Regions from separate parts of the Exiguobacterium sp. s95 genome, predicted to be linked through region 3. Evidence: predicted binding sites of a transcription regulator. Region 3 holds the regulator's gene; each other region holds the start of a gene.

Region 1 (7,841 bases), on a different contig from region 3:
GCCATTTGATCGACACGATCATCGTTATTTCCGAATTTCGGGAAATCGCCTTCGATTTTAAAGTCGACTGTAATGCCATCCGTATCTCGGATTGGTGTGACTTTAGCATAACGAATCGCTGACAGACTATCGGCGACAACGGATAATCCGGCAATCCCACAAGCCATCGTCCGTAAAATTTCAGGATCGTGGAGTGCCATTTCAATGCGCTCATAACTATATTTATCATGCATGAAGTGAATGACATTCAGTGTATTGACATAGAGCTCAGCTAACCAATCCAATTGTTTATCATAGGCGGCCATGACGGTTTCATAATCGAGCACGTCATCTAAAATCAAGTCGGAAGGAGGGGCGACTTGAATTTTGAGTTTTTCGTCGACGCCACCGTTCAACGTGTAGAGTAAGGCTTTTGCTAAGTTCGCCCGGGCGCCGAAGAATTGCATTTGTTTACCGATTTTCATTGCTGAGACACAACAAGCAATCCCGTAATCATCACCATAAATCGGAAGCATCAAGTCATCATTTTCATATTGGATCGAACTAGACAGGATGGACATCTTCGCACAAAATTCTTTGAAACCACGTGGAAGTTTTGGTGACCATAAAACGGTTAAGTTCGGTTCAGGTGCCGGACCGAGGTTGACGAGTGTCTGCAAGAAGCGGAACGAACTTTTTGTGACGTTCGAGCGACCGTCTTCACTCATGCCGCCGATTGATTCTGTTACCCACGTCGGGTCACCGGAAAAGAGTTCGTTGTAATCGGGTGTCCGAAGAAACTTGACGATGCGAAGTTTCATCACAAAGTGGTCGACAAGTTCTTGCGCGCTCTCTTCTGTCAACCGACCCGTTTGCAAGTCACGTTCGATATAAATATCAAGGAAGGTCGAAACGCGACCGAGCGACATCGCTGCTCCGTTTTGTTCTTTGATTGCTGCGAGATAAGCAAGATAGACCCACTGGAATGCTTCTTGGGCCGTTTCAGCTGGTCGTGATAAGTCACATGTGTAACGTTTACCGAGTTCTGTCAGTTCATGAAGGGCGCGGAGTTGTTCGTTCATCTCCTCGCGATCACGAATCATCGCTTCTGATAAAAATCCACCGTGTGCTTTCAAATCCGCTTTTCTTGCAGCAATGAGGTGAGCTGTTCCATAAAGGGCGACGCGACGGTAATCACCGATGATCCGTCCGCGACCGTACGCATCAGGAAGTCCAGTGATGATACCGGCTTTACGGGCAGCACGCATTTCGGGCGTATACGCATCGAAAACCCCTTGATTATGCGTTTTACGGTACTCGCTAAAAATCTGTGTAACAGTGTCATCTGATTTAAAACCATACGCTTCTAAGGCATCATTGACCATTCGGATACCACCGTTCGGATGAATCGAACGTTTGAATGGTTCATCGGTCTGTAGACCAACGATTTTTTCGAGTTCAGGATTGAGGTAACCTGGACCGTGCGAAAGAATTGAAGATGGAGTTGCAGCATCAACGGCATAGACACCACCACGAATTCGTTCTTCTTCTGTTAACTGCATGATTTGTTGCCATAACGTGTTGGTTGCATCGGTCGGACCGGCGAGGAACTGATCGTCTCCTGTGTATTCTGAGCGATTGCGCCGGATGAAATCAGCGACATCAATCTTTTCCATCCATTCTCCACCTTCGAATCGTTGCCATGCTTGTGTTTTTTCAAGTAACATCATCAACACTCCTTCATTAGTAAGGTCAGCGGTTCTTAATACATCTCTTATGTGAATAGTGTAACAAACAATTCGGGATAGAGGTTTTACGTATATGTGAATCTTTTAACAAATGTAAAAGTGTTGCTATGACTTACTTCACAGTAAATTGTATCAGTCAGTGTCCCGTGTTCAAAAAACAGAAAACGACTGCTGTGAAAGGATTTTTCTGTAGCTGTATCATTAATTTGTAGTGGAATGGATAGAGACAGAAGCTAGTGTGATAAAAGTCACGCGGCGCTACCTTGTATTTTTAGGACGTATCGTTGACAATGAAAAAGGGAATATAGAACGTGGAGGTGGAGTGAATGGAGTTTTCGCCATTAAAAGAGCAAGCAGACTATCGAACAGGGGACTGGGTTTCCCTAAAAGTATCAACTGAAGGAACAGAACGGATCGGGATGATCACCGAGTTTGAAGACGACGGGTTTTGGCTCCGGTTTGAAGACGATTTTGATTTCGAGGACTTTATCGGTTACGACCAGAAGTACCTCGCACGATTAGTTCGACGCCCAATCGATGTCAGAGCAACTTATCCTGTACTTGCTGGTTTCGAAACACTTGCTGTTGAGCTGCAAGATCGAATGGCGCAAGGTTTCGAAGTGTTAAGTGCAGATCAACAAAATGAGACAGAAATCGTTTTTCATATTCGGTTAATCGATTCTGGAAATGAATATACACAGACGTTACGCGGTATTAAAACTGAAACCGATGATCGTTTCGAATATGTAACAGAATGATAGACAAGAGAGTAGGAGAAGATACGTTATGAATTTTACTAAACCTTTTATTAATGAAGCGTGGGAACGAGCACGCTTTGAACAAATGATGCCCGTCCAAGAACAAGCCATTCCTCTAATCCGTGAGGGTAAAGATGTCTTAGTCGAAGCGCCGACAGGAACTGGGAAAACGCTCGCTTATGTCATTCCAGCCCTCGAGCGCATCGATCCGAATGAACCACACGTTCAAGTCGCGATTACGGCACCGACACGAGAACTGGTCATGCAAATTCATCAAGTCATCCAATTATTTGCCCAAGGAAGCGGGATTAAGTCAGGTGCGTTCATCGGTGGCGTTGAATTAAAACGTCAATATGAGCGTCTCAAGAAAAAACCACAAATTATTGTTGGGACACCAGGACGCTTAGTTGAGTTGATTGATTCAAAAAAGTTGAAGATGCATAAAGTAAAATTGATTGTTTTAGATGAGGCTGATCAAATCTACGAAAGTGGAATGAGTGCATCAGCGACGCGCATCGCGAACAGTGCGCTTCGTGACCGCCAGTTAGCACTCGTTTCAGCAACATTGCCTGAACGGACAGCAGCATGGGGACGGACACTTTCGAATGATCCAGAAGTCATCCGAGTTGAACGGACGGAGACGACGCAAGTCAAGTTCGGTTACATCGAAACATCTCGTCGTCTGAAACCGGAAATGTTACGTCGTTTGTCTAATATGCAACAGGTCAAAGTGTTGACGTTCATAAACAACCGTTCTTTCCTCGGTCCGTTAAACGGTGAATTAAGCAAGTTTTCGCTGAAATACCGGATTTTAGATGCCGAAAAAGGGAAAAGAGAACGGATGGAGACGTTACGTTCATATAAACGGGGAGAGTTTCCGTTACTCGTCACGACAGGGCTTGCTGCACGCGGTCTGGACATTGATGCCGTCACGCATGTCGTGCATTATGATTTACCGGAATCCCTTGATGATTTTGTCCACCGCTCAGGTCGAACAGGACGTGGGAACGCGTCGGGTATGGTCCTTGCGCTCGTCACGGATCATGATCTGAAACACCTGAAAGCATTAGCGAAACAAATGGGTGTGGAAATTGAACCGATGGAGATTTATGGCGGGGAAGTGATTCCAAAACGTGAAGTCACGGAACCGGAAGCGCTTAAAAGTCCGGCGAAACCACACCGGAAAGGACCAACACGATGAAAAGTGAGCGAAAGATTATCCCGTTTCCGACGACTGTATCCGAAGCAGAGATGAACACAGCGCTCAAAACTTTATATCAAGAAGCAGCCACTGCTCGAAGCACCGATTGGGTCGCATTCATCGAAGAAATCGCGACGGAAGGACGTTGGTATTTAAAAGATGCTGAGTTATTCCGAGACTTGTTCGTCGATTGGGCCATTTTTTATGAGACCGATGAACAAGGGAAAACACCGCATGGTCGTTTTTTAGAACAAGTCAAAGAAGATATGTCTCAAAGTCTGTATCGTGCCTTAAGAGGGCTGGCCGATCCTGTTCCGTCGCTTTTCCTTGTAAAAGAAGACGGCGTCTTCGACATCATGTCGGAACAAACGTATCAGACCGATTTGACAGAGATTGACGTTGCGGTTGGCGATCTGTTAGTCGGCAAACTTCTCTACATTTCAGGCAAATGGCGATTCGCAATCGCCTATATGAAGGTTGCACGGGCACTTGTACCTGAAGTGCGTGTTCTTTTAGCTGATTTTGTCGATGAAGTCGGTGACGACGCACTATTGCGTCAGTATCCTGAATTTTGTGCGGAGTTGATTGACTTATTACTCGATATCGAAGAGGGAAACATTGCACCACGACCTGAAGCATAACAGCAAAAAATAAACGTCCATTCAATCCTAAGTTAGGGTGAATGGGCGTTTGTTCGTTTAAAAATCTTGATGGTACAGCGCAATATCGTTTTTTTTACGGTTTTTGATGCGATACATGGCGAGATCAGCATGTTTCAGCCAACTTTCTAAATCATCGTTTTCGAAAAATGGAGCGACTCCGATGCTGGCCGAGACATGTAACGTTTGCCCTTTATAAACATAAGGGCGACGCAATAATTGTAAGAAATGTTTACAGCGACGTCGGAGTGAAAGTTCATCTTTCGCTGAAGTTAGCAAGGCGAACTCATCACCACCCAGCCGGTAAACTGACTCTTCGCGTTCGAGGTCTAGACTTATTCTACGAGCAACTTCGATTAAGACATAATCACCAGCTTCGTGCCCATACGTATCGTTGACTAATTTAAAACCGTCTAAATCAAGTAACGCCAGATAGTTTACGGACTGGTCAATCGATAAGAATGTCCGTTCGAGCGAACGACGGTTACCGATACCAGTTAAAACATCATGAAACGCGTGGTATTCAATCCGTTGCTGCCGCTCCTTTTGTTCTGTTACGTCGTGTAAGGCTAAGAAATGACCGGCCGATTTTGAAGCGATGTGGATGGGGATTTTTGTTAATTCATATTGGCGGTTAGATTCATCGAGATAACGATTGGAATCAAGCTGTAAGGAAGACTGAAGATGTAAGACTGAGTGAGTGGGTACTTCGATTGACAAGGCAGAAAGCTTAAACGTTGCTTGAGCCGCAAGATTGGCATACGTCGCTGTTTCGTTTTGATCAAAACGGATGATTGGATCAGGATGACTTGAAAACAGTGGCAGGACTTGTTGCTCACTTTCTTTGATTTGCCGGATCCGGTGTTCGATGCGTTCGGCTAACTGTTCGTTTCGCTCGTTTAACTTTTGCACGAGCAACGTATGTTGCCGAGCGATGATGATTTGTCGAATGATTAGTAACAATAAGATGATGAACACATCAAATTTTTTACCTTCGAGTTCGATGACATAATGTAAAAATAGTGGAATTGCGAGCAAAGGCAGCCAAGTTCTCTGAACGACAGGAGACGCTTGTTTACCTTCAGTGATGTGATCAAGGTGCCATAAGATTGCTGCACTTTGAACAAGACGAATCAATACAGGAGAAAAGACTAAATATTGTTCCGTGAAATCTGGAAAGTATACAGCAGATACTTCATACATGCCACGAATGAACAGTGAAAAGAATAATAGAGATAACGTCGTTCGGGAAACCCAGTGTGTTTCTTGAACAAAAAAGAAGTAGAAGAGAACAAACAATCCGAGTGAAGTGTTGAGGACGACGATCATATCGTACGGGAACGTACTAGCTGTCGGGTCGGCCAGTTCGCTTAATGTATGAAAAGCAGCAAGTCCTAAAAAAACGACGATGATTAGAGCATCCACGAATGCAAGCAGATGTTGTGAAAAACTCTTTTGTGAAGCAATCCGGTAAAAAAGTCCGATTAAAAATATATAGTGCGAAATGGAGAAACAAATTAAGCTATAACTGTTCGGAAAAGACAGCGTATTACTGAATAAGTTAATGGTTTCAAAAATCGAAGCAGCTAGCGAGAAGATAAGTGAAATGAAGGCGATGATCCAAAATTTTCGTCTTGGCACGACGAGTGACCGTTCTTTTTTATAGGCGATGAGGATGAAAAGTCCGATTAAAAGAAATGACAAGTACTCTAGAATTTGTTCGACAAGGTGGTTCATGAATGAGCCTTGCGTGTATGAATAGAGAATTAAAATCAAAGAAATGATTAGTAGTGAAGGGAACCATCTGATGAAGTAGGGGGATCGTTGCATATGCGTTTCCTCCTAGTTGCGTTTTAGTTGAGCGGCGAACTGAAAATTATTTTTGTTCGTATTTTTAATGTGATACATGGCTTCGTCTGCACGGATCAAAAGGACATTCGAACTTTTTCCATCACTCGGATAAAGCGAAATACCGATGGACGGTGTGACAGACATCGTTTGATCTTTAATATAAAACGGCTCATTGAGTGATGCGAGCAACTTACTCGCAAATGCAGTCGTCTCATCTTCGTCTCGAACGGTGAATAAAATGAATTCGTCTCCTCCTAAACGGGCGACAAGCTCCTCTCCTTGAATTAGTTGTTGTAGCCGGCCTGCGGTTTCTTGAAGTAATAAATCTCCAGCATCATGCCCGTACGTATCATTGATAGCTTTAAAACCATCTAAATCAACAAACAATAACGATCCATGTCGTATGGTAGGGAGGAGAGTCTGCAATTGTTCTTCAAAAAAGCGCCGATTCGGTAAACGGGTCAAAGCGTCATGATTTCCTAATTTCTCCAACCATTGTTCTTGGCGAACATCTTCTGTGACGTCGGATAAAATGATAAAGACACGTTCTTGATCGGCTATACAAATCGACGTCATCGTGTAGATGAGGTCCTCTTCGTCATGGGGGATATAAAACGTTTTTGATAAGGAAGGGACCCCTTTATTGGCATGTAGCGCCTCCATTACTTGTTTGAAAAGACGGACCTGTTCGTCTTTCAATGACTTCTCCATCCATCCTTCTCGAATGGCTGCAGGATTTCCGGATAGAATGTGACTCGCTTGATTTACTTCAAGTACCATTTGCGGATAGGAGAGGAACAGTGCCTTGAATTCTTGTTCGCGTAACCGAAGTAACTCCGTTTTCTGTGAAACGATGGTTTCCAAATTTTCTTGTAGCGAAGTCGTTTCTCGTAAAAGGCGTACATTTTCGCGATAAGAAAAAAGCTGCCGCGTTAAGAAAAGTAAAAAAGTGGTCGCGATTGTGATGAAGTAGAAGCGTGTCGTGACAGGTGAAAACGTGACATAGGTAATTAACAGTAATAGTAAGATGTATGAAAAAGAAGGACGAAGAATTTGTTCAATCCGAAGTAACAATAATTGTTGTTTAGCGATGATCGGTAAATGCCAAGTTACTAGGAAACTAATGAAAAAATAGCTACTCAGCGGATAGAGCGGTAATAAAAGCATTGCGTAAAAAGTAAAATCGTTCAATAAAAAGCTGTAAAATAAAAAGTTGATCATACCTAATAAAAACGTTCCACCCATTAAAAAACTAAAAGCGAACAACGAGACCGGTTTTTTTAAACCGGAAGCATAGAGTAAAAAAAAGAAAAGAGTCAGGAGAATGGTCAAGAATGAATAGATATCCCAGCTGAGCTGCTCCGCGAACGTTCTTGTGTATTCGGGGATGTATTTAAAAATTGTCAAGTATCCAGCAATCATCGCGACAGTAAAAAGTGTCAATGAATCAAGAATTAAAAGCTTTTGTGAACGGAAATGTTCAATATCCAAAAGACGGAATAAAAAAATGGTAATCGTCAAGAGATGGATTGTATAGGGAAAGTCGAGTAGGACGTTCAAATTGACAGACGTGAGCGAAAAGTAACCACTGACAACTCCACCTAAGTCTCCGATGAAATAAGCACTTACAGCAATGAGGATCCAT
Region 2 (7,841 bases), on a different contig from region 3:
GCATTGAGTGGTCTCGAGTTTGCCTGTGGAATCCCCGGCACAGTCGGTGGTGCTCTTATCATGAATGCTGGTGCGTATGGAGGGGAAGTCAAAGATTGTCTTCAGAGCGCGACGGTTTTAACACGCCAAGGTGAGCTGTTAAACATCACACGCGACGAACTCGAACTTGGATACCGGACAAGCTGTTTCGCTAAAAAAGAATATATCATTCTCGAAGGACGTTTTTCTTTGACGGAGGGGGATCCTGTTCTCATCAAGGAAGTCATGGACGATTTGACGAATAAGCGTGAAACGAAGCAACCCCTCGAATACCCTTCTTGCGGCAGTGTCTTTAAGCGCCCTGAAGGATATTTCGCCGGAAAGTTAATCCAGGACAGCGGACTTCAAGGGACACGAATTGGTGGAGCGGAAGTCTCACAAAAACATGCCGGTTTCATCGTCAATATCGAAAATGCAACGGCGACTGATTACATTTCGCTTATTCACCACGTTCAAGAAACGGTGCAGGATAAATTCGGGATTCTCCTCGAGACCGAAGTAAAAATCATCGGTGAAGAACTTTAATACGAATACTTTCCTTAAACACAAAAAAGTAACAGGAACGGATACCCGTTCCTGTTACTTTTTTAGCCTCCATTCGGCTCATCCTTAAATTGACCAGTTGCCGTTACGCATTAACGCTTCGCGTGTACCGTCTGCTAATTCGCCATCGATTGCCATATCTGCTGAGCCAATCATGAAATCAACATGCGTCATCGAATCATTCGCCCCTTGCTCGGCTAATTCTTCATTCGATAAACTTGGTCCATTCTCAAGGCACGTCGAGTAGGCACGACCAATCGCGAGGTGACATGAGGCATTCTCATCGAACAACGTATTATAGAACAAGATGCCCGAGTCAGAGATTGGTGAATGGTGCGGCACGAGAGCTACTTCTCCGAGATAACGTGCTCCTTCGTCGAGCGAAATCAACTCATCTAATGCCGCTTGACCCTGTTTCGCTTCTGCTTTGACGATTTTCCCATCTTCAAACCAAAGCGTAAAGCCATCAATCAAGTTTCCGCTGTAGCTGAGTGGCTTCGTACTCGAGACATGACCGTTGACTCCTGTCTTCTTCGGTAACGTAAAGACCTCCTCCGTCGGAAGGTTCGCGATGAAATCAACACCGTCCGCATTCGGTCCACCACCACCGAGCCATACATGACGCTCTGGTAACTCGATCGATAATTCCGTCCCTGGTGCCGAGTAATGAAGTGTTTTATATTTTTTCTCCGTCAAGAATGTCGCTTTCGTACGGAGATTGTGATCATGTTTCTCCCATGCAGCGACTGGATCTGCTTGATCGACACGAGTTGCCTTTAAAATCGCTTCCCATAGCTCTTCTACAGCGTTTTCCGAGTCCGGGAATACCTTAGCCGCCCAAGCATCTGAAGGTGCAGCAACGACACACCAGCTTACATTGTCGCTCATGACGAATTTACGCCAATTGGCTAGTGCAACTCCTGCTGCTTTATTCGCGCGCGCGATACGACTCGACTCGACTCCGTTTAAAAGATCTGGATCTTCACTGACGACAGATAAGAAGGCTGTCTTTTCATCAGCTAACTGATCGAACCGTGCTTTTAACCACTCTGGAAATGCGTCAAACGAATCTTCCGGTGCATCGAAATAACGGATTTTCGTCATTTCATCATCTGACCATTGCACGTAAACGTTCGATGCGCCTACTTCGTAAGCAACACGTGTAATTTCACGAACAAGTGGTGCATTTTCGATGCCAGCACGAATTTCTAGTTGCTGACCGGATTGCAAATTGATTCCTGTACGTACAGCGAGTGCTGCATACTTTTTGAGTTGTTCTTGAGTCGGCATTATGTAATCCCCTTTCGTCTCTTACTCTTATTTTCACGAAAGAGTTGCAATTTTGCAAGAAATAAGGTGAAACTAGGTGTAGAGAAGGAGTGTTGAACATGGAATTCGTACCAGGAGATTTTAAATCCGCTTACACATATTTCCACCGTCAGGCATTGGCGTTAGTCGGAGATCACAAAGCACAGGAAGATTTATTGATTCGAGGAGAAGTTGGCTTAGCACATTTAACAAAAGATATCGCTTCAGAAGAAGGGTCTGATATCGAACGTGAAGCAGAACTCGTGCTGTATTTCCAACTTAAACAGTTACTTGAGATGTTACGTGCCCTTTATCAAAAACGTTTTTCGATGAAGGAAGAACAAGAACAATTATTATTGACGGCTGTGCTCTATTTTACTTCCCCAGTCGATGCACTACCTGACGAAAATGTTCTCGGTCTGTTCGATGATGCTCAAATCGTCGAATCGATCTATGAAGAACTCGCAGCAGATGTCGATCGCTTCCAACATCTCGAATAAAGAAAAAGGTAAGGGAGGCGGGAAAACCCGTCGCTACCTTACCTTTTCTTTATGCTTTTTTTTTCGTCGCGATGTTGATTGTCGCAGCTTGTTGTTTTGATTGATCCACTTCTAGCTTTTCTTTATTCAACCACGTGTAAACCATTCCCATGAAGAGTGCTCCACCGATGATGTTACCGAAGAGAGCAGGAATTAAGTTATGGATTGCTCCGGCAAATGAAATCGCCTCTGGGTGAGGTACGACAAGCGCGATTGAGAACAATGCCATATTGGCAATGACATGGTCAAAACCTGATGCGAAGAAGACAGCAACTAAAACCATCATCATCATGATTTGTGCCAATTCATTTTTCATGTTTTTCGGAATGAAAATCGCTAAACAAACCATCCAGTTACAGAAGATTGCTCGCGTAAAAATTTCCCATGTCGAGTGATGGATTTTCGATTCAGAGACAGCGAACAACCAGTTGTTTGCGCCTAACTCTTGAATGATTCCAGTTTGCGAAAAGAGTAACGCGAAGGCAAGTCCTCCGAGACCATTACCAATCAAACAAATCGTCCATACTTTAAACGTATCCATTTTTGTAGTGTATCCACGCATCGTCGCCGTAGTAAAATACATCGTATTTCCTGTAAACAGTTCTGCACCGCCGTAGACAATTAAGACAAGCGCAACACCAAAAGTTAATCCACCGACGAGCGTCATCGCAGCCGATTCATTTAGATAAAGTCCGTTGATTGCTTTGAGTGTAAATATGATAGCAAAACCGATGAATACCCCAGCAAGCATGGCACGAACTAAATATTCGAGTGGACGCATTTGTAGCATTTTAGTTGATTTAACCGCTTTATTTCTTAGCCCTTCTAATGCTTCTACTTCATTCATTGTAGAAACCTCGCTTTCTTCTTGTTCAACACTTCACAATGTTTGTTCACTTATTATCATACTTCCATCTTATAAGATGTTCAACCCCTGCCTACCCCTTATTTAAGGTTTTTACGAAAGAATGACATGTAAACGATACCATTGTGTCAAGTTTGTGAAAAAAGCTTTTTCTTGCTAGATACAACTACTTTACGGGTATATTTTGAGTTGTGAACGGAAGTATTCTAGAAAGGATTTTCGTCTTGATTCAACTAATACATAGTCGTCAATAACTACACGATTAAAGCGGTTAGTGGACGTCGAAGCTCGCTCAATATCGCGTGGTGTATACCCTTCAAAATCATTACGCGTGATTTTAATTTGAAGGATTGATACAGGATCCGTATATTGAATTTCAACTGTCATTACATTAGGAATCGCTAAAAAAAGAGCCAGCGTATGGTGCATGACGAGTTGCGAAAATCGACTTTTGATAAAAGAGGGTGTAGACGGATCAATCCATTCATGATTTGTCCCGACCCATTCTTTTCTGGATTTACCCGTCACTTCATAACGTAAGGAGACGGTAGTCCCTTCAATCTTTACTTGTTTAAGTGCGTCTGAAAATGGAAATCGTTCAATAAATCCTGTCATTGCATTTGTATTTGTAACCGATGTTCCGACATATCTGGTGACCAGTGCTCCATCACGCCACTTATTGTCAGGGGATTCCCTCGAGTAATGCAACATAAAAACGGAACCTGCGCTTAATCCAATGAGCGCACAGCATAAAAATAAAAGGATTTTTTTCAATTCACTCAATTCCTTTCGACCCGCGTCACATTTTTTTTACGATATTTTTCAGTTGAGGGGTTGAATTTAATGCTATATAGGCGTACTCTTGCAGGCAGATACTTTACAAAGGAGGAGCATGAGGATTTCTCATCAATCACAATGAAGACTAAACAAACGAGCAAGAAAAAACGAACAGAAAAAATCAGTTTCCTTTTAATCGGTACACTTCTTTACTCCCTTTATATCAGCCTTTTATTATCTCCAAATGACATTGGATCTGGCGGCATCATGGGAATCACACTTATTTTCCAAGAGTTGTTCAATACGCCTATCGGACTGACCCAACTTGTCTTGAATATCCCGCTTTTCTTACTTGGTTTTCGCTTCTTAAGAAAACGATTCATGCTACTTTCAGGAATTATCGTCCTTATTTCTTCATTTTTAATTGATTGGATTCCAACACAAGTGGTTCCTGAGTCATTAAACGATCCTCTCGTCGCCTCCATTTTTGCAGGGTTAGTTTCCGGACTCGCAATGGCATTAATCTTCTTTGGCGGCGCTTCGACAGGTGGACTCGACATCCTCGGAAAGTTCTTTTATGCCCGCTTTCATAACTGGCCGCTCCCGCGTATTTTTTTAATGCAGGATTTAGTGATCTATATCTTAGTTTGGCTAGTCTTCGACTTAAAACATGTTATGTATGCATTAATTATGAGCTTCGTTCGCGCCAAGGCGTTGCAAACGGTCTATAGTTTTTACTCTGCTTCTAAACAATGTATTATCATTTGTGAAAAAGCAGATGAAATCAACGACGTCATCACAAAAGAACTTGGTCGTGGTGTCACGATTCTCGATGCGCGCGGTGGCTATTCCAACCGGACAAAGAAGATGGTTTATGTCGTCGTACAGAATAATGAAATCGTTCGTCTTCAGGAAATTGTTTCTTCTGTCGAACCTAATGCCTTCGTCACCTTCTCTGAGATTCATACCGTCTTCGGAAATTACAAAGAACATTCCTACTCTTTTTAAATGAACCGCACACGATGAAACGACACCCCCTGTCATGAGGTGGGTTGTTTTTTGTAAACGAAGGCTGACCCATCATATACGTCTACGTTTGGTATCGCTTCAGGTTTCATCTCAAAATATAAAACGATTGGATCCCCGTAACCAAAAGATGTTCCCCTAAAAAATAGATAACTCTTCACTTTTTGGGAATTAGTGGTTAAGCTAATGACATTACCAGTTAGCTTACGAAGGAATGATTGCATGAATAAACTTTGGCGCTACCGCATCTCTCTCATTCTTTTAGTCAGTTTGTTCGCTTCGATTCCTCTCATCTATGCCTTGACAGGTTATCGTACCATTTCAAAAATGACAGAAGAGATGCACGCCCATAACATCCCGATGATTAAACAGGTCGACCAACTCGTCGAATACAATCGGGATCGGGCAAATGCCGTTCGCGGCCTATTGCTCTATGAAGACGACCGCTACATTGAACAATACTACTTCTGCACGACCAAAATTCATGATTTACGCCGTGTGCTCAATGCTTCGAACGAAACACCTGTACCGATTAAAGATTTATTGGTCCGTAACAATGCATGGGAAAAAGAAATCGAAACCGTTTTCAGCCTTTATGAAACAAACGGTTCACAGGCAGCTACCGCTTTAGCGAAACAATCGACGCAGACCACGCAGACCATTCTTGAAGATCTTGCTCAAGTTAAAGATCAATTGTATACCGAATTAGATCAAGAACTCGAAAATACGGCGCTCGTGACAGCATCCTATAAACGGATGTGCTTTAGTCTATCCATTTTAGCCTTTCTACTCATCAGTGTGACCATCACGTTCTTCCATCGAATCAAGTGATCTGTTGTTTCATACGATTAGCTTCGTGAAAAAGCTAAAAAACGCACCGCAGTTCTTTATCGGACTGCGGTGCGTTTTTTATATTTTTCTCAAGAAGAAGCCTTTCCTTCATTCACATGCTCCATTGCCAAATGAACTAACGACGAGACATGATGGTCATCAAGTGAATAATAGACAACTTTTCCTTCTTTACGATATTTGACGAGACCTTGTTTCAATAACGTTCTTAAGTGATGCGAAGCCGTCGCAATCGAACAATCAACTGATGCCGATACGTCACAAACACAAAGTTCTCGCTCGACCGTCAATGCATAAGCGATTCGTAGACGCGTTGCGTCCGATAACACTTTAAACAATTTCCCAATCTCAAGCGTCGGGATTTTCTCAACGGCATGACCAATTTCAGTAGCACGTTTTTTATCGATCGCAATCGTCTCACAGCGTGGTGCCTCCACTGTCTTCACCTCTCCTCCAAACTATTGCACCATCCTAAAACAACAAATGCAAGTAAGATGACTACGATGATTCGCGAGGTGAAGATTCATTTCCGATGTTTTTTTTGGATTGTACGAAAAACTGCCCATCCCCCTAATCGATTCCCGATATCCCAAACGATTCGATTAGTATCGACAGCCCGTACACCGATATCGATGATACTTGTATTTCGCAATCGCTCCTTATATCGATTCGATAGGAAGCGTGGTAACGGTACTTGTAACATCACTCGATAAAATAAATCGAGGTGTGTATGGCCCCAGATTTCCGTAGCGATGGATGCCGTTTTAATCAACAGCGGCCGTTTATATCGTTGTTGGTGTTTGTTTTTTAACAAAACCGCCAATTCAAATGCATAACGATTCGGATAGGGAAACAATTTCCAACCTAAATGATACTTTCCACGGTTGTCGATTCGAATGATTTGTGGTTCGATTCGATACCGAATCCAGCCTCCCCGAAAGCGAATGACTTGCCATTTCACGTACATCACCTCTTCAGTGATTATACCCGGTCTGATACTATTTGACGCGCAGTCTGAACCGCCTCTTTGAACTCTCGTGCCGCACGTTCAATATCTGGTGCTGCGAATAAGGCAGAGACGACGGCATATCCTTCAAGCATCTCGAATAAGTCGGGCACCACATGATGTGTGATTCCACCAATCCCGACGAGAGGAAGGGAAACAGCCCGGCGAATCGCCCGGAGTGTTTCGTTTGTCATCTGACTCGCATCGTCTTTTGTCGCCGTTGGATAGAGCGACCCTACGCCAAGATAAGTTGCCCCGTCTTGCTCTGCTTCGATTGCCTGTTCAACGGTGGAAACAGAAACCCCAATCGTGGCTTCCGGTAACAGCTTACGTGCTTCCTTCAAAGGGATGTCCTCTTGCCCGATATGCAGACCTGCACCGACGATTTGTGCGATATCAATCCGGTCATTGATGATGAGTGGGACGCCGTAACGAGACATCATTTTCTTCAAGTCACTCGCTTGTTCGAGAAATTCTTTCCCTTGCGCCTGCTTTTCACGAAGCTGGACCATCGTCGCGCCACCTTTTATTGCTGCTTCGACCGCATCAATCAAGGCAACGTCCGGGTGAAAGCGCCGATCTGTTACCGCATAAACCGTGTAATCATTCTCCACTGGTCAATACCCCTTTCAAACTTTCTTCTGTAGTCAAGCTGATTGCGTTGAACAACCCCATCCGGAAATCACCAAGTCCCGCTGCTTCATCTGCGACTTCACCCGCTTTTCCCATTAAATACGTCCCATAGGTCGCTGCTTCGAATGCATCATACCCTGCTCCAAGTAGGGTTCCGATGAGCGATGCCGTCATGCAACCTGTCCCTGTAATGTGTCCGAGTCGTGGCGTTCCTACGGTTAGTTTTACTTGTCGCTTGCCGTCTGTAATGAAATCA
Region 3 (7,841 bases):
CAACTGAAGAAGTTACTCTGCATGGTGACGTTTTTCGTACTGGAAACCATCGAGTAGAAAAAAGAGAATCGCCAGTGCCCAAATCCCGAGACAGCTGATCAAAAAGGCGACGAGCGGTGAAACGGCTCCGTAATAGCTGATGATTAACGGGTCATTCAGTTCAACGAACATCTGGGTCGTCAGCAACGTACAGATTAATCCGGATAAGAGGCTGATGAAGAGACCACTCCACGTCTTAATCACGAGGCCGATCATGCACGAGATGAGGATGAACAACAGGACGACGGCATTAAAGGCATCCGGCCGGATGAAGGCCGACACGTAGTCGGCATACATCGGAACGAAATAGAGCACCCCGGACAATAACCCTTGAACGAGGTTGATGACATAACTTTTCGAGCGCATTAGTGGAAATTCTCCCATCGTTCCATCAGTTCGAGGAGGTCCGTATCAATCTGATCCCGTTCTGCCGACAGCGCCGTCGCCTTCGGAATATCGTTGAAGACTTCCGGTTCGCAAAGCAGTTGTTCGATTTCAGTTGATCGTGTTTCCAACCGTTCGATGTCTTGTTCGAGTTGTTCGAGCTGTTGTTTCTTTTTTCGTTCTTCTTTTTGCGCATCTTTGTCGATGCTTTTCGAAGCAGCGACTTTGATTGCTTTTTCTTCCTCTGCTTCGAGGCGGGCGATTTCTTCTTTCTCGGCCTTCTTCTCCATATAGTAAGAGTAGTCGCCGAGATAATCCGTCACACCGTCCGGATTCATCTCGATGACGCGTGTCGCAACCCGGTCGATGAAGTAACGGTCGTGGGAGACGAACAGGAGCGTGCCTTCATAGTCGACAAGTGCGTTCTCAAGCACCATCTTCGAATCAAGATCGAGGTGATTGGTCGGCTCATCGAGAATGAGGACGTTCGTTTTGCGTAATTTTAACTTCGCGAGGGCGAGGCGTCCGCGCTCGCCGCCGGATAATTCGTGGACAAGTTTAAAGACATCATCACCACTGAACAGGAATTGACCGAGGACGGACCGGACTTGTTGTTCCCGCATCAACGGCCACTCGTTCCAAATTTCATCGATGACCCGGTTGCGGTCGTTGAGCTCGGCCTGCTCCTGATCGTAGTAGCCGACGGAAACGCCGGTCCCGAAACGATGTTCACCGAATAACGGTTTAATCCGGTTGACAAGAACTTTCAGTAACGTTGATTTTCCGATTCCGTTCGGACCAACGAGGGCGAGGGATTCGCCGCGTTGTAAGCGGAACGTGATGCCTTTTGAGACGGCTTCTTCATAGCCGACCGCGAGTTGCGTGACTTGTAACACATCGTTCCCACTTTGTTTTTCAATCGGGAACGACAGAACGGTGCTGCGTTCATCCCCATCCGGACGATCAATCCGGTCGACTTTTTCAAGACGTTTGCGGACGCTTTGTGCGCGTTTCGTCGTCGTCGCCCGTGCGATGTTACGCTGGATGAAGTCTTGCATCTTCGCGATGTCTTCCTGTTGCTGTTCGAACTGCTTCATCTCTTGTTCATACAGTGCTGCCTTTTGTTCCAAGTACTTCGTGTAGTTGCCGGTAAACTTCCGGCAGACGTTCCGTGACAATTCATAGACGACGTTGACGACCTGGTCGAGGAAGTAACGGTCATGGGAGACGATCAAGACCGCTCCACGGTAACCAGCCAGATAACTTTCGAGCCAAGAGAGTGTATCGATGTCGAGGTGGTTCGTCGGCTCGTCAAGAATCAACAGCTCAGGTGCCTGGAGCAACATCTTCGCCAGTGCGAGTCGCGTCCGTTGTCCACCGGATAGCGTCTGGATCCGGCGTGAATAATCGTCCGGATAAAAACGCATCCCGTGCAGGACGGAGCGGATGTTGGCTTCGAACTGGTAACCGCCGGCGTCCGAGAAGTCATGTTGTGCCTGATCGTATGTTTTCAACAGACGGTCGTAAGCAACAGCATCATTCAAGATATGGTCCATCCCCATCTCAATCTCCATCCGACGGAGCGAACGTTCCTGCTCTTGCAGATGCTCGAACACGGTCAACATTTCATTCCAAATCGTTTCATTCGACTCAAGACCACTGTCCTGGGCGAGGTAACCGATTTTCACTTCCTTACTCTTCATGATCTCACCAGAGTCATGACTGAGCTCTCCGGCGATGATTTTTAAAAGTGTTGATTTTCCGGCACCATTTCGTCCGACGAGCGCAATCCGGTCCCGCTCCTGCACTTCGAGTTTAATATTGTCTAAAATCGGCTCAACACCGAATGATTTTGATAGTTGGTTCACTTGTAAGAGAATCATAAAAACATCCATCCTTCCACCCTTTAGTCTATCATGAAAAAAACGCAGGAGTCCCGTGGAATATATTATTTGTTAGTCTATGTGAAGTGGTTTACAATCAAAGAGAATAGAATTCTTTGCATTGATTTGGGTGCCACGTCAGAACGTGGTCGAAGGGGGAACTGCAGTATGAATGGGCCAGACACAAAAATACCACAAGCGACGGCGAAACGACTGCCGTTATATTATCGTTTCATTCAGAGTCTTTATAACTCAGGCAAGCTGCGCGTCTCTTCAGCAGAGCTCAGTGAAGCGGTCAAAGTCGATTCAGCGACGATCCGCCGCGATTTTTCCTACTTTGGGGCGTTAGGGAAAAAAGGATACGGTTACAACGTACAACATCTATTGACGTTTTTCCGAAAGACACTGAATCAGGATGAAGTCACGAATGTGGCACTTGTCGGGGTCGGACATCTCGGAACGGCGTTTGCAAATTATAACTTTTTAAAGAATAATAGTACTCGGATAGTCGTTGCGTTTGATGCGGACGAAAACAAGGTCGGAACAACGACGCAAGACGTTCCTATCTATCATGTCTCTGACATGAAAGAGCAAATCGAAGCGAACAAGGTTGATGTCGCCATCTTGACGGTCCCATCCCAGTTCGCACAGTCAGTAGCGGATGAGTTAGTTGAGTATGGTGTGACCGGAATTCTGAACTTTACACCGGCGCGGTTGAACGTACCGGCCCATGTTCGGGTCCATCACATCGATTTGTCGATCGAGTTGCAGTCACTAGTTTATTTCATGAAGCATTATTCGCAATCAGCTGAAGGAGTGAAATCATAATGGAAAACTTAATCCCGTTCACACTCGGTATTGGACCAGGAAGCATCGCCTTAATCGGTGCCGTCGCCTTAATCATCTTCGGGCCGAAAAAGTTACCGGAGCTCGGTCGTGCTGCCGGTCAGACGTTAAAAGAGTTCAAGAGTGCGACAAACGGCATCATGGACGATGATAAAGACAAAAAGGATGAATCGAAAGAGAAGTGATTAAATTATGGCGATTGATCAAGAACAGAGTGTGACATCGCATCTAGACGAGTTGCGCAAGCGGATCGTCTGGTCACTCATCATCGTCGTCGTCTTGTTCGCCGCGGCCTTTCCGCTCGTCCGACCGCTCGTGCGTTTTCTGCAGTCAGACTTGAAAGAGCTCGGCATCGGATTGAATGCCTTTAATGTGGCCGATCCCCTGATGTTGTACTTGAATTTAGCGTTCATCATCGCGGTCGTCCTGGCTTCACCATTTTGGATGTACCAGCTATGGGCGTTCATCCGACCCGGTTTATTCGAACAGGAACAGAAAGCGACCTTGACGTATATTCCGGTCACGTTTTTCTTATTTTTGTCCGGAATCGCGTTCTCTTATTTTTGGTTACTTCCGTTTCTACTCAAAGTATCGACGGAACTTGGGCAAGAGCTCGGCATCGAGCAAGTCATCGGGGTCGAAAACTATTTCAGTTTCTTAATCCGGCTGACGATTCCGTTCGGTATCTTGTTCCAATTGCCGGTCGTGACGATGTTCTTGACTCGTCTTGGACTCGTGACGCCATTGTTCATGCGGAAAAATCGGAAATATGCGTACTTTGCGCTGTTTGTCATCGCGGCTTTAATCTCACCACCGGATGTGACGTCACATCTGATGATTTCGGTACCGTTGTTCGTCCTCTATGAAATCAGCATCATGATTTCAGCCCGGACGTACAAAAAAGTACTGATTCTTGAGCAACAGGCGGAGCTTGAACGGCAAGCGGATTTGATGCGTGAGTTGAATAAGTAACAGTCTCCTCTCGGTCGTTTCGGCGACGGAGAGGTTTTTGTTTGGAAGCGCTCTTTTTATATTGAAAAAGTGAATCGATATGGTTTATACTGATTACAAGAATATGAGGGGGCTTAGCTCAGCTGGGAGAGCGTTTGGCTGGCAGCCAAAAGGTCGTCGGTTCGAGCCCGATAGTCTCCATATGTACATCACTTGGCATTTGCCGAGTGGTGTTTTTTGTTATAGTGGTGGCGGCAAAACAGAAGCTTACAGCCTGGATAATGTTGATGAACCGATTGAAGTCGTTTTCTGTGTTTATCCTTTTGAGGGAATGGGAAATTTCTTAATAGGTAATCAAGAGGGGGAAGCATTATGAATCCATTTACGACGTTAATTGCCTTCATCGTCGGCTGTCTTGTTCTGTATCTCGGAATCCGTGATAAGAACGGTTGGTTGATTGGTGTGGCACTGATTCCGTTAGCAATTGTTGCGTATAGCGTCATCTATCTCATCATTCAAGTTTCAGCCTAGAAACTCCTTTTTTAAGGAAGTTTCTTTTTTTTTGAAACATAACTGGTAAACTGTAAGTATATGACAGTATAGACAGTTGAAACGAGGGAGGGCATTTCAGGATGGAACAAACGCTCCGAGAGGAACGATTACAGGCGTTGACGGTTGCTTATATCGAAAAAAATCAATTGCAGAATAAGAGTTGGGTCATCGCTGCCTTGATGGCGACAATCGGCACATTCACGGAAATCTTCAGCACGACCATGTATTTGAGTCTGTTACCGCTTGTCTTTCTCGTGTTTGATCTCCCGTTTCGACTCGAAAAACGAAAAATCCTGGCGCGCTATCTCTCAAGCGACCAAGTGACGAACCAATCGTTGCTGTGGCTCGGGACTCAATTCGTCCTGTACGGTTCGCTGTACACCGTGATACTTGAGACGAAAGAGATGTCGATCTGGAAAATTGCCCTTTGGATGCTGATCATCCTCGCACCGGTCTATTACATAACGGACTGGTTGTTTAAAAAGATTGCCCGGTCAGGCGATCCCGACTTCGTCAGTGATAAAGAAATTCATGCGAATGTTAAAGAAGTGGAGGAGTGACAGGGTGAGTACATTGATTGAAAAAAATACACGGTTGAAATTACTGGGACCGCCATTAAAAAGGATTCAGCATCTGGTGCCGGTTCCGGTTCTGCTGCTTGCGCTTGCTGGTTGGTTCATCCCGGGTTTTCGGGAAACAGGGCTGTTCTCCTTATTTGCGATTACGGTATTCTGTTTGGCTAACGCACTTAGAGAAATCATTCGTCTGCGGATTTTAAAGCAACGCCTCGCGAAGGACGTCTATAAAAAGACGGTCTTGAAAGTGGCACGTGTGTCGATGATCGGTTCGTTCATCCCGATCCTTACACTTTATGTGGGGACTGTTTTTCCACAATACGCCGGTATTTCTTTTACGGTCTTTCTTGTGTCGATCATCGTCGCCTATTTGATTGTGTCCCAATTGAACAAACAAGCGAAACAACTGGATCCGGCATTCGTCACGATGCGTGAGATTGAGCGTTACCGTAAGTAAGCGAAACACACAAGAGGAGTGAACGGATGAGAAACACTTTAAGCACGTATCAAAAATGGACAAAAATCAGCCGGCAAATCCGGACGTATGTAATTGCGGGCGTATTTTTTGCGGTGCTGTTCTTCTCCGGAAGCGGGCACCTGACGGATTCAGCAGTTGGATTTTTGATTCTTACGCCGTTACTCGCCTATAATGGCATGCAGCGAGTGATCCAATCCGTTCTGTTAGTTCGGTCGAAGGTACAGGCGCGATCAGTCAGTCTAATGTTTGGTGGGATCACTTTACTCGAAGCGGTCTTTATTGCGGGTGCCGCAGTTGTCGCCCCGCACCTTGGACAGTGGGGCTATCTGTTTCCGCTAATGTTGTGGATTTCAGGGATGCTGCAATTTCAAAATTGGACGGACCGGACGGTAACGAAGCTCGATAAAATGGATTTGCTTGAGACACCGGACCGAAAAGGAATCGAACACCGTCATCCGACGGGCGAAGGAATCGGGATGTAACGAGGAGGCAGACGATGGAGAGCATGCAACGCGAGCGGAAAATGGATTATATCCGATTTTCAAAACAGGCACGTTACATTCAAACGGTCTTGTTTGGACTGGTATTGTTTGTATTTCTCTTTTTAACAGACGATTGGCATCTGACAGAATCATCGTTTCAGTATTTTTTGTTAGTCCCTTTGTTGTCCTATCAATGGATCGTCCGATTCCTGAAGTACCGCTATTTCAAGAAGCGGTTTGACGGGCTTGAGGCCTGGGATCATCTCGGACTACCGTATATATTGATCAGTATCATCGAAGTACTGGTCGTCGTCCTGGGGCAAATCATCACGCCCTACGTAGCGCGTCCCGAATACATCGGACCGTTCCTTGTCTTTTTCCTAACGGTGCTGTCATTGGACCGAATTGTCGATAAACGGATTAAACGACTCGATCCGACACACTTATCAGAACAGGAATTGATCCGGGCGGAACGGGAAGAAAAACGAATCAAATATTGACTGGTCATCTTAGAGCAACAAAAAAACGCAAGAAGGCGGCGGATTCCGGATTCGCCTACTTCTTGCGTTTTTAGTTGTGACCGCATCATGTAGAGGTTATTTTTTTGACAGCAAATAAATGAAGTAAGGAGCACCGATGATCGCAACGACGATTCCTGCCGGGATGCCTTGCGGGTCAGCGACGTTCCGACCAATCGTATCGGCGAGGACGAGTAACCATCCGCCAATCAAAACGGCGATCGGTAAGAACAGTTGATGCCTTGGACCGACGAGGGCGCGCGCGATATGGGGCGCCATCAAACCGATGAAGGCGATCCCGCCTGTTACAGAAACGGCGGATGCAGCGAGTGCGACAGCGGCGAGTAACAGTTGGATGCGCTCCTTTTCAATCGCGACGCCGACGCCGATCGCAACCGGTTCATTCAGCGCCAGCAGATTGAGTTTGTTTGCCTTATAAAACGTAAACGGTACGAGAATAAGCAGCCAAGGCAATAACGCGTAGACGAATGTCCAGTCCGTTCCCCAGATGTTCCCGGCGAGCCATTTGGCGATGAAGTCGACCTTCTCACGGCGCGCGGATGAAATCAGGACGACCATGATGCCGGATAACGCCATCGAGAATCCGACCCCGGTCAAAATCAGACGAATCGGTTGCAGACCACGGACACGGTCATACGATAAGGCATAAATGGCAATCGCTGTGATCAATGCCCCGATGAAGGCAGCAACCGGTAACCCATAGATGAACGCACCGACATCGACCGGGAAGTAAAGGAAGAAGGCGGCGATGGCGACACCAGCACCTGTATTGATACCGATGATGCCGGGATCTGCGAGTTCGTTGCGGGTGATGCCCTGAAGAATCGCACCGGATAAGGCGAGTGCCATGCCGGCGAGTACCGTGATTAAAATCCGCGGCAGGCGGAGTGAGAACAAAACAAACTCTTCTTTGAACGAGCCTTGACCGAACAGTGTCGGCAGAAGCCGGTCGTACGAGAGGGAGGCGGGCCCAAGCCCGATACTGATGATGATCGTTCCGAGCAATAACAGACTAAAGACGATAAAGATCAACCGCTGACGGCGGCGGAGCGATGTTTCAATCATGAGAACGCACGACCTCCTTTGCGGACGATGAGTAAGAAGAACGGCAG
Region 4 (7,841 bases), on a different contig from region 3:
TAAAAGAACCAGACATCATTCGCAGACGAGACGTTCATTGCATAACAGTCATCGATGGGATAGTCGCGATTTTTAAAGACGACTTTCCCCTGGTCGTTAAAAGCGACGAGGCCGAACGACCCAACTGAATTGGTCGCGGCGTCAGCAAAGACGCCTTCATCGAAATAACTGACCCAAATGTGGTCACGCTCATCGACTTGGACATTTTGAATTCCGTCGTCTAGACAATAACTGTTAATCAGATGGCCGACTTGATCGTAAATAAAAGCATTTGGTAACCATGATCCGTCGACATCGTCATCACAACGCGAGGCGACGAGCAGGATCCGTCCGTCGGAAAACGATTCGACATAACTGAATTCAACGTCTTCCTGGGCGATGATGATCGTATTGCGCCACTGGTCATGAATCCGATGGACATGCAAGAAAGGACGGTGCCGTTTTTCATCGTAGATTTGTTCGACGAGTAGAATATGACCGGCAATCGTCAGTCCCGTCGCGATATGCGTTCCACGGATATGTGAGGCAGTGACACGATCCAGATGCATGGTTACGGTTTTTGATGTCTCCAATAGAAATCACTCCTTTTAAAAAAAGCCTGTCGCAGTAGGACAGGCTGTAAACGGATTACGTCGTACGTTGGCGTTTCTTGAGGGCGACGTACAAGACGATCATGACGACCGCTGCGATTAAGATGCCGTTCGTATAGGGAGCGGCGACGCCTTTAATCGAGCGCCAGTTCGTTCCGAGTGTCTCACCGAGATAGAGAAATAAAATCGACCACGGGATGATTGCGAGAATCGTGTAGATTGAGAACTTTGTTTGATCCATTTTGGCGAGACCTGCCGGAATGGAAATCGCATGGCGGACGACGGGGATGAACCGTGCCCCGAAGATGACACCTTGTCCGTATTTGACGAACCAACGTTCCGCGAGATCAAGATGGTGTTCCGTAATCAATACATATTTTCCGTACTTCAAGATGAGGGGACGACCGCCGTAGCGGGCGAACCAGTACAAAAACAATTGCGAGAACAATCCACCGATGACGGCGGCGACGATAGCGAGTGGCCAGCCGATCGTCCCTTGAGAAATCATGAACCCACCATAGGATAAGACGATCTCACTCGGGATGATTTCAATCATCAAGCCAAGCGCGATTCCGAAATAACCTAAGTCGGCTAAATATAGTAAGACGGTATTGACGACGCTAGATAACACGTTCCACACTCCTTTAATTGCACTTCATCCCTTCATTTTAGAGAAGTCCACGCAAAATGGAAAGAAAAAAATCATCCCGTCGTTAAAACGAGATGATTTCTTCATTAAAGAATGACGGCAGCGATTGTACCGAAAATCAGTAATGGTAAGTTGTAGTGTAAAAATGTCGGAATGACCGTTTCACGCATGTGATCGTGTTGTCCGTCAGCATTCAATCCGCTCGTCGGTCCGAGTGTCGAATCACTTGCCGGACTACCGGCGTCACCGAGTGCACCGGCTGTACCGATGATGGCAATCGTCGCCTCGAGACTGAATCCATACTGGATGCAAAGCGGGACGAAAATGGCGGCGATGACCGGAATCGTCGAGAAACTTGAACCGATTCCGACCGTGACGAGAAGTCCGATCGATAACATGACGAAGGCAGCGACGAGCTGCGAATCCCCCATTAACGATTTTGAGTTTTCAACGAGTGGTTCGATATCACCTGTCTCACGTAAAACGTTTGAGAAGCCATTCGCTGAAATCATGACGAATCCGATGAACGACATCATCCGCATACCGCGTGTGATGACATCGTCTGCTTCGCTGAAGCGGACGAGTCGTAACACGAGGAAGAGCAGGAGGCCGGTCGTCGCGGCGATGATCATCGATTCCGTCGTCAATTGGACGACGAGCGTCGCGATGACGACAATTGAACTCAGTAATAATTTGGATTTCGTGACGACAGGAATCTCGTAATCGTCCGGTGCGATGTTCCGCATCTCATATTCACGCGGTTTCCGGTAATTGTATAAACCGAGTAACAATCCGAACAACATCCCGAGCGCCGGAATCGCCATCGCTTTGATGACTGATGCGCCAGCGGTGTCCATCCCGTTTTCTTGTAAGTTCGGTAACAGAATCTGATTGAGATAGATATCACCGAAACCGATTGGTAAAAACATATACGGTGTGACGAGACCAAACGTCATGATGATGGCCATCCGGCGCCGGTCAATTTTCAAATCATTAAACAGACCGAGTAACGGCGGGATGATGATCGGAATGAAGGCGATGTGAATCGGCAAGACGTTTTGTGAACTGATTGCGAGTAATAAAATCGCGAACATGATGAACCCTTTTAACTTCTTGACCGACGTCGCATCGGCACTTCCTTTTGAGCGAGCAATCAAGCTATGTGCGAGGGCGTCCGGCAAACCTGTTTTCGACAGGGCGACGGCGAACGCACCAAGCAAGGCATAACTGAGGGCAATTTCTGCGCCGGCTCCAAGACCGCCTGAGAAACTTTCGATCGTTTTCGTTAAACCAAGACCGCCGAGTAAACCACCGGCGAGAGCGCTGATGACCATCGCGAGGACGATGTGGACACGGAAGATGGCTAAGACAAATAAAAGGATAACGGCTAAAACAACAGCATTGAACATAACTATAAAACCACGCTTTCTTTTGGTATCACTGTACTATACTAAAGTATCATACAGACCGTTCTTTTTGCTGTCAAGAAAAAAACATAAAAAGGCACGACCGGTGTCGGTCGTACCTTCTTTCTACTATATAAGGACAAGTTTAGCAATCGACGCGGTCGAGTTTCCCTGTCCCGGGGTCGATGACGAGTCCATGGACGTTCGTGCCCGGTGGTAACAATGGATGGTTTTTAATCAGACCGACGGAATGGCCGACGTTTTCTTCGACTGACGTGAATCCGCGTAACCATTGCTTCAAGTCAACGCCGGAGGCTTCGAGTGTCTGCAAGACTTGCGGATTGATGCCACGTCCTTCCATCTCGGCAATCATGTTTGCCGGATCGATCGTACTCATGCCGCAGTCGTGGTGACCGATGACGATGACTTCTTCTGCACCGAGTGCGTACAAGGCGACGAGGATCGAGCGCATGACGGAACCGAATGGGTGTGACAGAACGGCCCCTGCATTTTTAATGATCTTCGCATCGCCGTTTTTTAGACCGAGCGCGTGCGGGAGGAGTTCCGTCAAGCGGGCATCCATACACGTTAAGATCACGACCTTTTTATCGGGGAATTTATCCGAGATGAATTGTTCGTATTGTTTTTCTTCGACGAATTGTTCGTTGAACGCAAGCATTTGGTTGACGATTGTCATGAAACTTCCTCCTTCAAAACAAATAAATATGTATCTTTTAATAGATTACACGATGTTTCGTCCGTCAGACAAGCAAAGAAAACAGGTCCTGTGAGAAAAGTCACAGGCGAGGGATTCAAAAAGGATGCCTTGTCCGACAACACCTTTTGAGAATGAGAACGTTTTCAATGATGTGAAATAGTTCACAGGATGGTCATGCACAAATCATCAAAAAGGCGGTATGATTGATTTGTGAAGGAAAGCACAAACTATTGAATATCAGCTTGGCATTCCTAACATCTAGTAAGGAAATGCAGACTCAGATTCGTTCCAAAATAGGGAGGAAACCAAACATGGCTGTCAAAGAAAAAATCAAACAAGACGTATCACCTGTCGAACAAACAATCAATAAAATCGTCGCAAAAGGTCAAACCGCATTACAAGAATTATTAACATTTGATCAAGAGAAAATCGATACGATCGTCCGTGACATGGCGCTTGCCGGTCTCGAACGTCACGTTGAACTGGCACGACTCGCCGTAGAAGAAACAGGACGTGGTGTCTTTGAAGATAAAATGATTAAAAATATGTTTGCGACAGAATATATCTATAACAGTCTCCGTGAAGAAAAAACGGTCGGCATCTTAGAAGAAGATGTTCAAAACGGACTAACATATATCGCAGAACCGGTCGGTGTCGTCTGTGGCGTCACACCTGTGACGAATCCGACATCAACGACGATGTTCAAAGCGTTGATCGCGATTAAAACACGAAACCCGATCATCTTCGCCTTCCACCCGTCAGCGCAAAACTGCTCACTCGAAGCAGCGAAAACATTACGTGATGCTGCCGTCAAAGCGGGCGCACCGCGTGACTGTATCCAGTGGGTCGAACAACCGTCACTCGAAGCAACAAAAGTCTTGATGAACCACACGGATATCGCGATGGTCCTTGCGACCGGCGGAGCCGGCATGGTCAAATCAGCCTATTCAACAGGAAAACCGGCACTCGGTGTCGGACCAGGGAACGTCCCGTGTTACATCGAAAAAACAGCGAAAATCAAACGTGCCGTCAGTGACCTTGTCCTCTCCAAAACGTTTGATAACGGCATGATTTGTGCATCGGAGCAAGCGGTCATCATCGATCAGGAAATCTACGCGGAAGTCCGGGCGGAGATGGAAGCACTCGGTTGCTACTTCTGTACAGCAGATGAGAAAAAACGTCTCGAAGCGCTCGTCATCAAAACCGATACATGTGCCGTCAATGCTGACATCGTCGGGAAACCGGCAACATGGATCGCAGCAAAAGCCGGCATCGACGTCCCGAGCAACACCGTCATGCTCGTCGCAGAACTTGAAAAAGTCGGCTCAGAAGAACCACTCTCACACGAAAAACTAAGCCCTGTCCTTGGTGCGTATAGCGTCCAGTCAACGGAAGATGCGTTCCATGTCGCTGAACGGATGCTTGAAATCGGTGGCCTCGGTCATACGGCAGTCATCCACACGACGAATGACGACTTGATGACGACATTCGGAATGCGGATGAAAGCCTGCCGGATTCTCGTCAACAGCCCGTCAGCACACGGTGGGATTGGTGATCTGTATAACGAATTGACACCATCACTGACACTCGGTTGCGGCTCTTACGGGAAAAACTCCGTCTCTGAAAACGTAACGGCGAAACATCTACTCAATGTCAAGAAGGTGGCGAGACGACGCGTGAACATGCAGTGGTTCAAAGTACCGGAAAAGATTTTCTTTGAAAAAAATTCAGTCCAATACTTGAAATCGATTCAAGATGTCTCACGTGCGTTGATCGTCACCGATCAAGCGATGGTCGAGTTCGGCTACGCGGATAAAGTCATCCGCAACTTACCGGCAGGCGTCAGCTACCGGATCTTCGACCAAGTCGAACCGGATCCATCGGTTGCAACGGTTCAGACAGGAGCGCAAGCGATGCGCGACTTCAAACCGGACTTGATCATCGCCCTCGGTGGCGGATCAGCGATGGATGCAGCGAAAGGCATGTGGCTCTTCTACGAGCAACCGAACGAAACGTTCTCGAACTTACGTCAAAAGTTCCTCGATATCCGGAAACGGGCCTATAAATTCCCGGCGCTCGGTAACAAAGCGAAGTTCGTCGCGATTCCGACGACGTCCGGAACAGGATCTGAAGTCACACCGTTTACCGTCATCACGGACAAAGAGAAAAACGTCAAGTATCCGATTGCTGACTATGCATTAACACCAGACGTCGCAATCATCGATCCGGAATTCGTCATGACGGTCCCGGCATCAATCACGGCTGACACCGGAATGGACGTCTTGACACATGCGACAGAAGCCTTCGTCTCCGTCCTCGCGAACGACTATACGGACGGACTGGCGCTAAAAGCGATCAAGATGATCTTCGACTACTTGCCACGCGCTTATGCGAATGGTGACGATGCCGAAGCACGCGAAAAAGTTCACAATGCGTCAACGATGGCCGGAATGGCGTTTGCCAATGCCTTCCTCGGGATTAACCATTCGATCGCACACAAAATCGGTGGGGAGTTCCACACGCCACACGGTCGGACGAATGCAATTCTGATGCCACACGTCATCCGCTACAATGCAGCGAAACCGACGAAACTTGCTTCGTTCCCGAAATATGAATCATTCATCGCTGATGAACGGTACGCAGAAATCGCCCGTTATCTCGGACTACCGGCAGCGACGACGGAACAAGGTGTCGAATCATTAATCCAAGCGATCACAGAACTCGGACAACAGTTGAACATCAAAATGTCGTTCAAAGCCCAAGGCATCAAAAAAGCCGACTTTGAAGCAAAACTCGATAAGATGGCAGTCGATGCATTCGAGGATCAATGTACGACAGCGAATCCGAAAATGCCGCTCGTGACGGAACTTCGGAACATCATGGAACTTGCCTACGAAGGCGTATAACAGAGAAATAAATCATGGCAATCAAAAGAGCCTTGCTTCCGGTCGACGGAGGCAAGGCTTTCGTTCGTAATCAAAAGAGACACCGACAAAACTGTCCTGTCATTATTGACAGATATTTCTAAGACCGCTAAAGTGAAGGTAACTTGAATAGAATCACTAGGGGTGTTACTAAACTGAGATGAGTAGATACTCAAACCCTTTGAACCTGAACTAGTTCGTACTAGCGTAGGGAAGTGTAGACTCTAATAAACAAGCGAAGACCAGTCTGTCGGTTTTTTGTTATGTGATTATTTAGACGTGCGCAACTTTCCTTTTGGAGAGTTGCGCTTTTTTTGTTTACGACTTCGCTATTTAAGTTGCAAAAGACGATGAAGGAGTGGAAGACAGTGAACAGAACAGTGTTAGTGACGGGAAGCAGTCGGGGACTTGGCGCGACGATTGCAAGAGTATTGGTGAACAACGGGTTTAAAGTTGTGATTAATTATTATAAGAGCGAGGATGCGGCAGAGGAACTCGTAAATGAGCTCGGTGCAGAACATGCCATTGCCCTGTATGCGGATGTCACGAAGCGACAAGACGTCGAGACATTGATGCAGTTAGCGACAGCTCATTACGGACAAATCGATGTCGTAATCAATAATGCATTAGTCGATTTTAAGTTCGATCCGCGCGCTCAAAAATCATTCATCGATTTGGAATGGGAAGATTATCAAAAACAGTTGGATGGCACGTTGAAAGCAGCGTTCCACGTCGTGCAAAGTGTTCTGCCGCAATTCATTGAACGAAATAACGGCACCATCATCAGCATCGGCACGAATCTGTATCAAAACCCGGTAGTTCCCTATCACGAATATACGACGGCAAAAGCAGGGTTGATCGGCTTTACGCGTAATCTTGCATCAGAGCTAGGACAGTACGGCATAAACGTGAATGTCGTCTCCGGCGGCTTGTTGAAAGTGACGGATGCCAGTGCTGTGACGACCGCTGAAGTATTCGATTTAATTGCCCAATCAACTCCGTTAAAAAGAGTGACGACGCCGGAAGAGGTTGCGCAATTGGTCGCCTTTTTAGCGTCAGAAGCAGCCTCTGGCATTACCGGTCAAAATCTAACCGTAGATGGCGGATTGACGATGAACTGATGTCAGCGCTCAGGAGAAAGGAGTCAGGGACCTAAAGATGACGAAAACGAAGCAGTTAAACATCGGTGTTTTATTGTACGGCTGTGGCCATCATCAAGCGGCATGGTTAATGCCGGATTCTGCGATTGAAGAAATCGGGGAGAGCGGTTATTATCAGCGATTGGCTCAACTAGCGGAAGCGGGTTGCCTGGATGCTGTATTTTTTGCTGACAATCAATCTTTTCCTGCTGCAAACGCAACTGAACTACCGGCCTTTTGGCTCGATCCTGTAATCAATTTAACCGCTATTTCTCAAGTAACCCGCCATATCGGGTTAGTTTCAACGATATCGAGTACGTTTTCAAATCCGTATACAGCGGCGAGACAACTGTTAAGCCTTGATCACGTGACGAACGGGCGTGTCGGCTGGAACCTGGTTACGTCGATGACGGAC

Evidence for each region. The regulator Rex, encoded in region 3, represses fermentation and respiration genes when NADH is low (regulators of the CRP and FNR family bind a similar motif). The targets are predictions, from matches to a motif close to TTGTGAAATATTTCACAA.
Region 1: pflB (formate C-acetyltransferase) is a predicted target of Rex. The motif match lies at 1,801-1,818, and genes of this name have one in related genera.
Region 2: KNP99_RS11090 (formate/nitrite transporter family protein) is a predicted target of Rex. The motif match lies at 3,298-3,315, and genes of this name have one in related genera.
Region 4: adhE (bifunctional acetaldehyde-CoA/alcohol dehydrogenase) is a predicted target of Rex. The motif match lies at 3,513-3,530, and genes of this name have one in related genera.

What each region holds. Positions count from the first base shown of each region.
Region 1 is NZ_JACSMM010000010.1:48,918-56,758, reverse strand. Features, by position in the region: gene pflB (formate C-acetyltransferase) at 1-1,706, opposite strand, end outside; gene KNP99_RS13510 (hypothetical protein) at 2,054-2,485, shown strand; gene KNP99_RS13505 (DEAD/DEAH box helicase) at 2,514-3,686, shown strand; gene KNP99_RS13500 (hypothetical protein) at 3,683-4,327, shown strand; gene KNP99_RS13495 (GGDEF domain-containing protein) at 4,385-6,175, opposite strand; gene KNP99_RS13490 (GGDEF domain-containing protein) at 6,188-7,841, opposite strand, start outside.
Region 2 is NZ_JACSMM010000006.1:106,687-114,527, reverse strand. Features, by position in the region: gene murB (UDP-N-acetylmuramate dehydrogenase) at 1-564, shown strand, start outside; gene KNP99_RS11100 (aminopeptidase) at 649-1,872, opposite strand; gene KNP99_RS11095 (DUF1232 domain-containing protein) at 1,971-2,390, shown strand; gene KNP99_RS11090 (formate/nitrite transporter family protein) at 2,440-3,276, opposite strand; gene KNP99_RS11085 (hypothetical protein) at 3,466-4,077, opposite strand; gene KNP99_RS11080 (YitT family protein) at 4,210-5,079, shown strand; gene KNP99_RS11075 (CHASE3 domain-containing protein) at 5,320-5,928, shown strand; gene KNP99_RS11070 (ArsR/SmtB family transcription factor) at 6,018-6,392, opposite strand; gene KNP99_RS11065 (hypothetical protein) at 6,470-6,907, opposite strand; gene thiE (thiamine phosphate synthase) at 6,928-7,566, opposite strand; gene thiM (hydroxyethylthiazole kinase) at 7,556-7,841, opposite strand, start outside.
Region 3 is NZ_JACSMM010000009.1:8,015-15,855, forward strand. Features, by position in the region: gene KNP99_RS12630 (hypothetical protein) at 13-405, opposite strand; gene KNP99_RS12635 (ABC-F family ATP-binding cassette domain-containing protein) at 405-2,306, opposite strand; gene KNP99_RS12640 (redox-sensing transcriptional repressor Rex) at 2,475-3,134, shown strand; gene KNP99_RS12645 (twin-arginine translocase TatA/TatE family subunit) at 3,134-3,337, shown strand; gene tatC (twin-arginine translocase subunit TatC) at 3,345-4,124, shown strand; tRNA gene KNP99_RS12655 (tRNA-Ala) at 4,232-4,304, shown strand; gene KNP99_RS12660 (hypothetical protein) at 4,476-4,634, shown strand; gene KNP99_RS12665 (hypothetical protein) at 4,736-5,215, shown strand; gene KNP99_RS12670 (hypothetical protein) at 5,220-5,687, shown strand; gene KNP99_RS12675 (hypothetical protein) at 5,714-6,190, shown strand; gene KNP99_RS12680 (hypothetical protein) at 6,205-6,690, shown strand; gene KNP99_RS12685 (FecCD family ABC transporter permease) at 6,787-7,794, opposite strand; gene KNP99_RS12690 (FecCD family ABC transporter permease) at 7,791-7,841, opposite strand, start outside.
Region 4 is NZ_JACSMM010000001.1:162,022-169,862, forward strand. Features, by position in the region: gene KNP99_RS00840 (hypothetical protein) at 1-572, opposite strand, end outside; gene uptA (undecaprenyl phosphate transporter UptA) at 628-1,221, opposite strand; gene KNP99_RS00850 (Na+/H+ antiporter family protein) at 1,326-2,648, opposite strand; gene KNP99_RS00855 (beta-class carbonic anhydrase) at 2,791-3,342, opposite strand; gene adhE (bifunctional acetaldehyde-CoA/alcohol dehydrogenase) at 3,675-6,269, shown strand; TPP riboswitch at 6,418-6,518, shown strand; gene KNP99_RS00865 (3-oxoacyl-ACP reductase) at 6,656-7,408, shown strand; gene KNP99_RS00870 (LLM class flavin-dependent oxidoreductase) at 7,446-7,841, shown strand, end outside.